3 regions of the Thermanaeromonas sp. C210 genome follow, and region 2 is predicted to be linked to each of the others. Evidence: riboswitches for the same ligand, from Rfam matches in the RefSeq annotation. Region 2 holds a riboswitch; each other region holds the start of a gene.
The links. Region 2 has a riboswitch for cyclic di-GMP ahead of TAMC210_RS12615 (methyl-accepting chemotaxis protein). Riboswitches for the same ligand answer to the same signal wherever they lie in the genome.
Positions count from the first base shown of each region.

Region 1 (3,273 bases), on a different contig from region 2:
CTCCGCAGCAATATACGAGAAATTTCCAACGAACGTAATAAAGTGAGAGCCATCCTGGCCAGCCTTACTGATGCCGTGGTGGCCGTGGACCAGGTGGGGCGGGTGATGCTGTGCAACCCGGCGGCGGAGGCTCTCTTGGAGAAAAAGGAGCACGAGATGCAGCAAAAGTATCTCCTGGAGATCATCCGCAATCACGAACTGGACCGGCTGGCCAAGGAGATCCTGGATAAAGGTAAGCCGGCGGAGGCCGAAGTAAGGCTCTTTCCTACCAGCGCCGGCCTTTTCCGCGTCCACGGAGCCCCCATCCTGGGGGAGCGGGGCCGCATTGTGGGAGCCGTCCTTTCCCTGCGGGATATAACCGAGATCCGGCGTCTGGAGCAGATGCGCAGCGAATTCGTGGCCAATGTTTCCCATGAACTGCGCACGCCCCTCACTTCCATCCGGGGCTTTGTGGAAACCCTCCTGGAGGGGGCCCTGGCCGATGAGAAGACCAGCCGCCGCTTCCTGGGGATTATCAATAGCGAAGCCCAGCGCCTGCAGCGCCTCATCGAGGACCTCTTAACCCTTTCCCGGGTGGAACACCGCAGGCCGGAACCGGTGGGGATGGGGGCCTCGCTGCCCCAGGCCGTCGCAAGGGTAATGGAGGTGGTAAGGCCTTTAGCTGAAGAAAGGGGAGTGAGTCTCAAGACAGACCTTCCCCCCGACCTCCCCCTGCTGAGGCTTCCGGAACACTTCCTGGACCAAATCCTCCTCAATCTGTTGGATAATGCCATCAAGTACACTCCGGAGGGGGGTTCGGTAACGGTGACGGCCTCCCGGGAAGGTTCGCGGGCCCGGGTACAGGTGAGGGATACGGGGATAGGTATTCCCGCCGAGAGCCTGCCGCGGATCTTCGAACGATTCTACCGGGTAGACAAGGCGCGGTCCCGGGCCATGGGAGGGACGGGCCTGGGTCTGGCCATCGTGAAGCATATGGTGGAAGCCTACGGGGGCACGGTGGGGGTGGAAAGCCAGGTGGGGAAGGGCAGCACCTTTCATTTTGTAGTTCCCCTAATGAGGAGGATGGAAGGGGGATGAGTTAGATGCCCGCAAAAAATAAAGATGAACAAGAGCGGAGGAAGGTGTACCGGCGCGTAGTAGACGTCAAAGGGAGGGTTACCCTGCCGGCGGAAATGCGGCAACAACTGGGAATACGGACCGGAGAGGAAGTGGAGTTCGTCGTCCGGGAGGAGGGAGAGTGGTGCTTGCGCAAAAGCCAGCCCCAAAGGATCTGCGGCGTGTGTGGGTGCACGGTAAACCTCATCATCCTGGGGGGGGAGGCCTTGTGCCGGCGCTGTGCCCTCCAGTATGTCCAAACCCTGGCGCGGGAACTGGATCTGCAAGTGGTGGGAATAGGTGGGAATTCTCCCAGGGGGTAGGATTCGGGAGGGCGGTGTCGAATAAGTAAATATATGGTACAACAATAAATAATTTCGTCGAAAAAAGTGAGCTGCCTCAGGGTAAACCTGTCGAAAGGCAGGGGCACAAAGCCATGGGTCTAAGGCTCCCGCTGGGGGGCTATGATCGCCAGGCTGCCGGCTCGCAAGGAAGGAGTGCCTTGCCTGGGAGCAAGGTTTATTTTGTTTGAGCCGTTACCGGGGGCGCCTTTTTAGGAAGGAATGTCGTGGTAAGTGCTGGAAGACACCGTCGTTACTCTGCTACAGCGCCTGTATTACCACTCGCGGCTTACTTACCGCCACAGTGTCCACGTGGCGGCCATCAGCTATCAATTGGCGCAGGAGTTAGGACTTCCAAAAGCCCAGGTGCGTCAAACCTTTTGGGGAGCTCTGGTACATGACGTAGGCAAGCTTACCATTGACCGTAGCATCCTGCATAAGAAGGGGCCCCTGACCGAAGACGAATGGCAAAAGATGTATGAGCATCCCCGGGAAGGCTGCCGGCTGCTCCCCGAGGGAGACGACTGGCAAGCCATTAGGGAGATGGTCCTTTATCACCACGAAAAGTGGGATGGGAGCGGCTACAGCGGCCTCTGTAAGGGGGAAATACCCCTGGGAGCCAGGATTATAGCCCTGGCCGATGCGTTGGATGCCATGACGTCGAGCCGCCCTTACCAGAAGAAGCGCGAACTGGCGGCTGCCTTACAAGAAGTAAAGGAGTGCAGCGGCAGCCAGTTCGATCCCCAACTGGTCGAAGCCCTCTTCTCCTTAACAATGCATCTTTTAAAAGGACAGCGACGGCCTACGCCCTCCAAAATTAATGAAATCTTAAAGAGAACAACATGGACTTTTAACAGTAATGAATTATAATTTCAATTAAAGGATAAACCACTTACCCGCCAGCCCTTTAGTAAAGCGTCCTCTGACCTCCTTTTTATATATACTTACTTGCCCAGAGGTTATCTGGGCCATTTTTTTTAAGAAAAACAATAGAAGGCCGCCCTCAAAACTTAAATGGCGGCCTTCCTTCTAAAGAGCCCATAAGGACCTTCGCTCCGGCTACGACAAATCCTTACGTAGCCCGAGGCAGTCTTTCGACTACCCCAGACCATTACAGGACTCACCGTAGCCTTGACTCGATAATCAGGGATACCTTAGAAGCCGACCCGGATCTCTCGACCAGGCGCCGACCTCCAGCCCACTAACTAATGCCTAGAAGCCTGCGGCACCCCTGACTATCTTAGCTCGACCGGCGGTGATCCTTGCAGACCTGCCGGCAATCCTTGGACTGCCGGCAAGCCCTGACGGACCTACCGGCGATCTGCCCGCCGGCTGGTACCGAGCCCCCGGGACCCGGTACCAACCTTTGGCCGAAGGTTACCGAGCCTCACTCTGGAGACCCGGCAACCCTCTGGGCTCGGCCCTTACGGACCCTGACACTACTATTATGGCCCCGCGGCCTGCGAATTATTTATGAACGCGCGATCTATTTCGCTGATAAAGCCCGGTTTTTTTTAGAAGGATTTTGCAAAGACAAGGGGCCTATCTTGCGTTATACTTTATTTGGAGGGCGACGGGAAAGAACAGGAAGGGGTAGGTAGAGGTGTACTGCGAAGCGGATCTCCACACCCACACCGTGGCCAGCGGCCATGCGTACAGTACGGTCAAAGAGCTGGCCGAAGCGGCGGCTGATAAAGGTTTAAAGCTCATCGCCATCACTGACCACGGCCTCCGCATGCCGGGCGGTCCCCACGAGTATTATTTCCATAATATTACAGCACTGCCGCGCAAGCTGGGAGAAGTAGAAATTTTGAGGGGGGTAGAGGCTAATATCATC
Region 1 covers NZ_BLWF01000002.1:635,602-638,874, forward strand. Annotated here, with positions in the region: gene pnpS (two-component system histidine kinase PnpS) at 1-1,077, shown strand, start outside; gene TAMC210_RS07315 (AbrB/MazE/SpoVT family DNA-binding domain-containing protein) at 1,083-1,418, shown strand; cyclic di-GMP riboswitch class I at 1,489-1,579, shown strand; gene TAMC210_RS07320 (HD-GYP domain-containing protein) at 1,671-2,306, shown strand; gene TAMC210_RS07325 (phosphatase) at 3,040-3,273, shown strand, end outside.
Region 1: it holds a riboswitch for cyclic di-GMP, as region 2 does, so the genes downstream of both, TAMC210_RS07320 (HD-GYP domain-containing protein) here and TAMC210_RS12615 (methyl-accepting chemotaxis protein) in region 2, are expected to answer to the same signal.

Region 2 (3,273 bases):
AAGAGCGCCGCCCCAACTCCTCCACGGTACGGGACAGGCCTTCCATCCGCCGGGCAATGGCTTCCATCTGGCGGTTGGCCTCTTCTACCGTGCGGGCCCCCTCCCCGGTCTTCTCCACCACCAGCCCGGAAAAGGTGGCCATTTCCTCAGCCTGGTTGTGGACGCTTTCCACCCTGCTAGCCTGGCCCTCGATGGCCGTGGCCGTCTCGCTCACCTGCTGTGCCTGGTGCTCGGCACCCCGCGCCATTTCCTGGGCGGTAACCGCCACCTGCCGGGCCGCTTCCCCCAGCTCCTGGGACATCTGGGCCAGGTCCTGGCTGGAGCGGGCCACTTCGGTGGACATAGCCCTGGCCTGGCCGATGAGCTCTCGCAGTTTGGCCACCATGGCGTTAAAGGCCCGTGCCAGCTGCCCCAGCTCGTCGTCGGATTTAACGGCTAAGGCGGCCACGGTAAGATCCCCGTCCGCTACCCGGTCGGCGTAGGCTGCAATTTGAGCTATAGGACGGCCGATAAGGCGGGTGAAAAGGAACGCCACCGCCATACCCATGAGGAAGGCCAGTATGAGGCCCGTCAGGAGGGTGGACCTAGTATAGATAATGGCGGTATGTAACTGATTCTGGGCCTCATCCCGCCGGACGGCCATTTCCTGCTTTAAATGGCTCCCGACGTTGTTGACATTGTCCACCGCAGCCCCCATCTGAAAACTCAAGATAGGGAGAGCCTGCATCCGATCTTCGCGGCTGGTTTTGAGGATGGTTCCTTCAAAACTATCTCTAAAACTCTTGGCGGCCATGGCCATGGCGCCCAAAAACCCTCGGGCCTGGTCGTCCAGTTCCATCTGGTCCAGCTGGCCCTTGGCCTCGTCAAACCGCTCCATGGAGTCCTGGAAACTCAAAACATGGGTCTGGGAACCGTTGATAATGTAGTCGGTAGTCCGCCGGTAACTATCCCATATGGCATTGGACATTTCGGTAAATAACTCATGTTGCTCCTGAAGCTTGACGACTTCCTCGGCCACCTGGGAAATGCGCTGGAGATTGAAGTTAACAATGATAACGACGGCCACGAAGACGGCAATGACCAGAAGGAAGCCGCCCATTAATTTGGTACGCAGCTTTAGCCGGGCCAGGAAAAAACTTCTTTTTGCCTCCTTGCCCTTCACCTCCCCCTTGTCCTGCCCCGCTCGGCGACGACGCAACGACAACCTTGCCACTTCCCTTTTACCTCCTTAAACCTTATGAACTACTTCATTTAATTTAATTTATAATAAAAAGGGGCTACGAAACACTGCGGGTAGCCCCGGTCCACCCACGGCAGCTGGCTGTCATAGCCGCCACAAAGACGGCCTTAGACCCTGTAGCTTTGCGCCCCGGCCTTTCGGCCGGTTTGCCTTTTTCGGGGAAATTCTGTCAATTTCGCCTTAATTATACTTGAATCGGGCCTCAATAGGCAAGATGTTTCTGGGGATCCCGGTAAAACTCGAGTATCCGCTGTAACGCCTCCACCCCTACTCTTTCGAAGCGATAATACTCCTGGACGTACCGCAGGGCATCACCCAGGGCTTGCCGGCCCATGCTTTCCTCCCAGCGCAGCCAGTAAAGAACCCCCTGGCGGTAGACAATGCGGCGGTAATCTTCTTCCGATGCATAGGCGGTCAAAGGTAAGTCCGCGAGCTCAAGTTCCCTCCCCGCCACGGAAGCGATCTCCTCCTTGCACATCCGGTAGTAGTCGGGGTCCGCGAAGCTGTAGTAGAGCAAGGTGCTGTATTCCGCCAGCCCTTCGTCGATCCAGGCCGCCCGGATACTGTCGTTCCCCACCAGGTTATACCACCACTGATGGGCCACCTCATGGACGACCACCGGCGGGCTGTACCCCTTTAAGGTGCTCAGGAAGATCAGACCGGGATACTCCATTCCCGAAAGCCCCTCCAGGGGAACCTCTACCAGGTGAAGATAGGAATAGGGATAGGTGCCCCAGTACTCTTGAAAATACTTTAAAGCCTGAACCGCCGTATCCAGTATCTCGGGGGACGGCCGACTGCGGGTGGCCACCACCAGCTCCACCGGCCCCACCCGGCGGCCAGCGAATTGCCACCCGGCGCCTGCGGCAAAGGCGAACTCCCGGATGGGATGTTCACTGCTGAAGGACCAGCCGGTCCAGCCACCACCTTCTGTGCGGCCCGTAACCCGGCCGCTGGCCACCACTACCAGGTGGGAAGGCACCCGGAGATCCACCTGGTAGTAGGCTGCGTCGGCAAAATAAGGTTCGCCAAAGCTCGCCCCTTCTGCCATCCCCTGCCAGGCTCCCTCCTGCCGCGGCGCTAAAAGGGGATACCAGCCGGAAACCATGGTAACCCCGTCAAAGACTCCCAGCCGGGCCGCTCTATCCGGTATATGGGTGGAGAAATCTATTTCTACTACCAAGGTTTGCCTAGAAAAGAGGGGCCGGTTCAAGGGCACCTCCAGCCTGGTGCCTTGAACCATAAAGGCGGCTTCTATTTGATTTATTTTAACGCGGTGAACGGTCAGGGAATTTGCCGCCTCGGCCATGCCATTGGCCGGGAGATTGAATTGGAGCTCGGTTAAGGGGTAAAAATAGGGGTTTTGGTAGGCCAGCAAGAGCTTGCCCTGCAGGAGCTCTCCGGCGAGGTCTAGCCTGGCCTGGATGTTATATACGGGGTGAAAGCGATAACGGAACCGGCCCGACCAGCCCCCGTCCGGAACGGGGAGCTTCACTTCCCGGGGATCAACACCTGAAAACGCCAGACCCCAGGCATCCAGGGCGGCATCTAAGGGGAGATACTGCCCGGCAGGAGACGCAGCGTACCCCCGTCCGGCGGGGGAAAGATAGCGGGCCGGGATAAGGATTTCTCCGCCCATTTTCACGGGGGGCGGGTCCAGCACCACCCGGTCGTAGCCGACCAGGTTCGGACCCACTTCCCGGGGGGAGGAATGGAGGACGCTTTGGAGTCCGCAGGACCAAAAGGCCAGAAAGAGCCCCGGCAACACCAGAAGAAGGAGCTTTTTCCTTTCCATGCAACTTCTCCCTTTGAGGCGAACTCCGGGTTAATTCGACAAAACTGGAGCCCTTTCCTGCTTTTTTCCTGTTCCGGGCGAGGAGGTTCCTTCCCAGTTTACGGGGGTACACCATAAATGGGGCCGGAAGGCCCTTATAGGCGGGTTCATGTTGGCTACGTGAAGGGCCGTGCCCGACGGCGGGGATAAACCGGGGCGGTCGGCCTAGGTGAGAGCTGATAAGGCGCGCTGGTGGGAA
Region 2 covers NZ_BLWF01000004.1:459,099-462,371, forward strand. Annotated here, with positions in the region: gene TAMC210_RS12615 (methyl-accepting chemotaxis protein) at 1-1,213, opposite strand, end outside; cyclic di-GMP riboswitch class I at 1,310-1,401, opposite strand; gene TAMC210_RS12620 (M1 family metallopeptidase) at 1,443-3,035, opposite strand.

Region 3 (3,273 bases), on a different contig from region 2:
CCTGAGTTCCCCGGAAAAGAACATAATCACCATCGAGGATCCGGTGGAATATCTGCTGCCGGGTATAAATCAGGTGAGGGTCAACCCCAAGGCCGGCCTGGATTTTGCCTCCGGCCTCCGGGCCATCCTGCGCCAGGATCCCGATATTATAATGGTCGGGGAGATCCGGGACCGGGAAACGGCGGACATATCTGTGCGGGCGGCCACCACCGGCCACCTGGTTCTGAGCACCCTGCACACCAACGACGCCGCCGGGGCCGTGACTCGCCTGCTGGACATGGGAGTAGAGCCCTTTCTCGTGAATTCTTCCCTCATAGGAGTCGTGGCCCAGCGCCTGGTACGCCTGATATGTCGTAATTGTCGTGAAACCTACCATCCCGCCCCCGAGGATCCGGCCCGCGCCTTTGCCCGGGACAAAAAGGGACTGGTGTTCTACAGGGGCCGCGGGTGCCCCCAATGCAATTACACGGGCTACCAGGGGAGAACGGCCCTCCACGAAGTCCTGGTCATGACGGAGGACCTCCGGGCCCTGGTGGCCGCAAAGGCTCCCTCCCACGAGATAAAAAAGGCGGCCGTAGCCGCGGGGATGGTGACCCTGCGGGAGGACGGCCTGGAGAAGGCCGGCCAGGGGCTTACAACCGTGGAGGAAGTAATGCGGGTGACTTTGGGAGGTTTATGATACGGCCATGCAAATACATATAAACGATGTTCTGGCTTCCGCAGCAGAGGTTGGCGCATCCGACGTACACCTCACGGTGGGGCTGCCGCCGGTGTTCAGGCGGCACGGGAAATTGGAAGTCCAGGAGGCCTGGCCGCCCCTGACGTCCGCGGTAATGGAGGCCGTGGTCCGGCAGATCCTGGGTTCCCGCTGGGAGGAATTCGTCCAACGGAAGGAACTCGACCTGGCTTACTCGGTTCCGGGACTGGGACGGTTCCGGGTGAATATTTTTTATCAGAGGGGCAGCGTAGGGGCGGCCATCCGTTTGGTGGCTGCGGCCATACGCTCCCTGGACGAACTGGGCCTTCCCCCGGTTGTGGGAGAACTCGTAGACCAACCCCACGGTTTAATCTTGGTCACCGGCCCTACGGGTAGCGGTAAAAGCACTACCCTGGCGGCCATGATCGACCGCATCAACGAGCGCCGGGCCTGCCATATAATCACCCTGGAGGATCCCATTGAGTACCTTCATCACCACAAGAAGAGCATTGTCAACCAGCGGGAAATAGGCTTCGACTCCCCCTCCTTCGCCAGCGCCCTGCGGGCAGCCTTAAGGCAGGATCCCGACGTGATCCTGGTCGGGGAGATGCGGGACCTGGAAACCATAGCCACGGCCATCACCGCCGCCGAAACCGGGCATTTGGTCCTGGCTACCTTGCACACGGGAAGGGCGGTGCAAAGTATAGACCGTATTATCGATGTGTTTCCTCCCCATCAACAGCCCCAGGTGCGCATCCAGCTGGCGGATGTCCTGGTGGGTGTGGTGACCCAGCAGCTCCTGCCGCGGGCCGACGGCCGGGGCAGGGTGGCGGCCGTGGAGATACTCATCGCCACCCCGGCCGTGCGCAACCTCATCCGGGAGGGCAAGACGCACCAGATTGTTTCCCATATGCAGACGGGGGGACGCTTCGGCATGCAGACCATGGAAATGGCCGTGAAGCAACTAGAGGCCCGGGGAATAATCGCCGGGGAAAATAGTTAGCGCGGCAGGATTCTGGAGATATTTGGCGAAATATAAACCCCTAAACCCGTTACCAGGGCAAACCCGGCGAAAGCCGGGGGCGCAAAGCTACGGGCCTAAGGGCAGGGAGGCCTAAGGTCGCCGGGCTGCCGGGAAGGTGCAGTTATTCCTGGAAGGCCGGCGCTTTTTGTTATGAGGGTAAGGTACAGGGCCAGGGATGCTGCTGGGAAACTCGTCCAAGGTTTCATAGAAGCGGACAACGAGCAGGCGGCCGGCCGCCTCCTGCGTAGCCGGGGACTTTTTATAACCGAACTGCGGCCGGTAGAGGATCAGCCGGATTACCTGCGCTCATTGCTTTGGAAGCGCGTAGGTCGCCGGGATCTCGCCCTCTTTTGCCGGCAGCTGGGAACCATGCTGGCGGCGGGCCTGCCCATTGTGAACGCCTTGAGGACCTTGAGCAGGCAGGAAGGCAATCCGCGGTTTAAAGCCAGCATAGACAGGGTGGTGGAAGATCTGGAGCAGGGGAACCCCCTCCACGCCGCCCTCGGCAAATCGCCGCAGGTATTCCCGCCGGTAATGGTATATTCGGTGGAGGCGGGCGAAGTGAGCGGCGCCCTGGATGAGATCCTGATGAGGCTGGCCGAACACTTTGAACGGGAGCACGAGGTCCAGGAAAAGATTAAGTCGGCCATGACCTATCCCCTGATAGTCCTGGTGGTATCCCTTCTGTCGATAGGTTTTATAATAACCTTTGTTTTGCCCATGTTCAGCAACATAATCGCCAATATGGGGGTCCCTTTACCGTGGCCCACCCGGGCGGTACTGGGCCTGGGCCGGTTTTTCAGGGAGTGGTGGCCCTGGATGGCCGCGGCCCTGGCCGCCGCGGGTTACGGGGCCTGGAGGTGGTCCCAACAGGAGAGGGTGAGGTATGCCCTGGATAAAATCGTACTACGATTTCCGGTCTTCGGGCATCTTAAGCACCAGGCTCTCCTTTCCCAGTTCAGTCGAACCCTGGGCACCATGCTGTCCAGCGGGGTGCCTATTCTACAGGCCCTGGAGGTGGTGGAAAGAACGGTAGGCAATCGCATACTGGCCGAGGCCATAGCCCTGGCCCAGGAGCAGGTACGGGATGGGAGGAGCATAGCCTCGCCCCTGGCGGAGAGCGGCGTCTTCCCGCCCATGGTAGTGGAGATGGTTACCGTGGGCGAGGAAACGGGTACTTTGGACGCCCTCCTGGCGAGGCTGGGAGCCTTCTACGACCGCGAAGTGGGCGAGATGGCCGCCCGGCTGTCCTCCCTCATCGAACCCCTTCTGATACTGGTCCTGGGCGGCGTGGTGGGAGTCATCGTAGTATCCGTGCTGCTCCCCGTATTCCAGGTGGTGGGGAGCGTGAGGTGAGGGGCGAGAGAAAGTATTGGTGCTGGTGACACGGGAGACGGTGGGAGAACAAAGTTGAATATGCTTCGAACGATCAGAGGGGGTGGCTATTATGAAATTGTTAAGAAGGATATTGCGGAGTGAGCGGGGGTTTACCTTAATAGAACTTGTGGTAGTAGTAGTTATAATTGGTATTTTAGCTGCAGTAGCGTTGCCC
Region 3 covers NZ_BLWF01000003.1:147,127-150,399, forward strand. Annotated here, with positions in the region: gene TAMC210_RS08145 (GspE/PulE family protein) at 1-679, shown strand, start outside; gene TAMC210_RS08150 (type IV pilus twitching motility protein PilT) at 687-1,700, shown strand; cyclic di-GMP riboswitch class I at 1,747-1,833, shown strand; gene TAMC210_RS08155 (type II secretion system F family protein) at 1,872-3,077, shown strand; gene TAMC210_RS08160 (prepilin-type N-terminal cleavage/methylation domain-containing protein) at 3,169-3,273, shown strand, end outside.
Region 3: it holds a riboswitch for cyclic di-GMP, as region 2 does, so the genes downstream of both, TAMC210_RS08155 (type II secretion system F family protein) here and TAMC210_RS12615 (methyl-accepting chemotaxis protein) in region 2, are expected to answer to the same signal.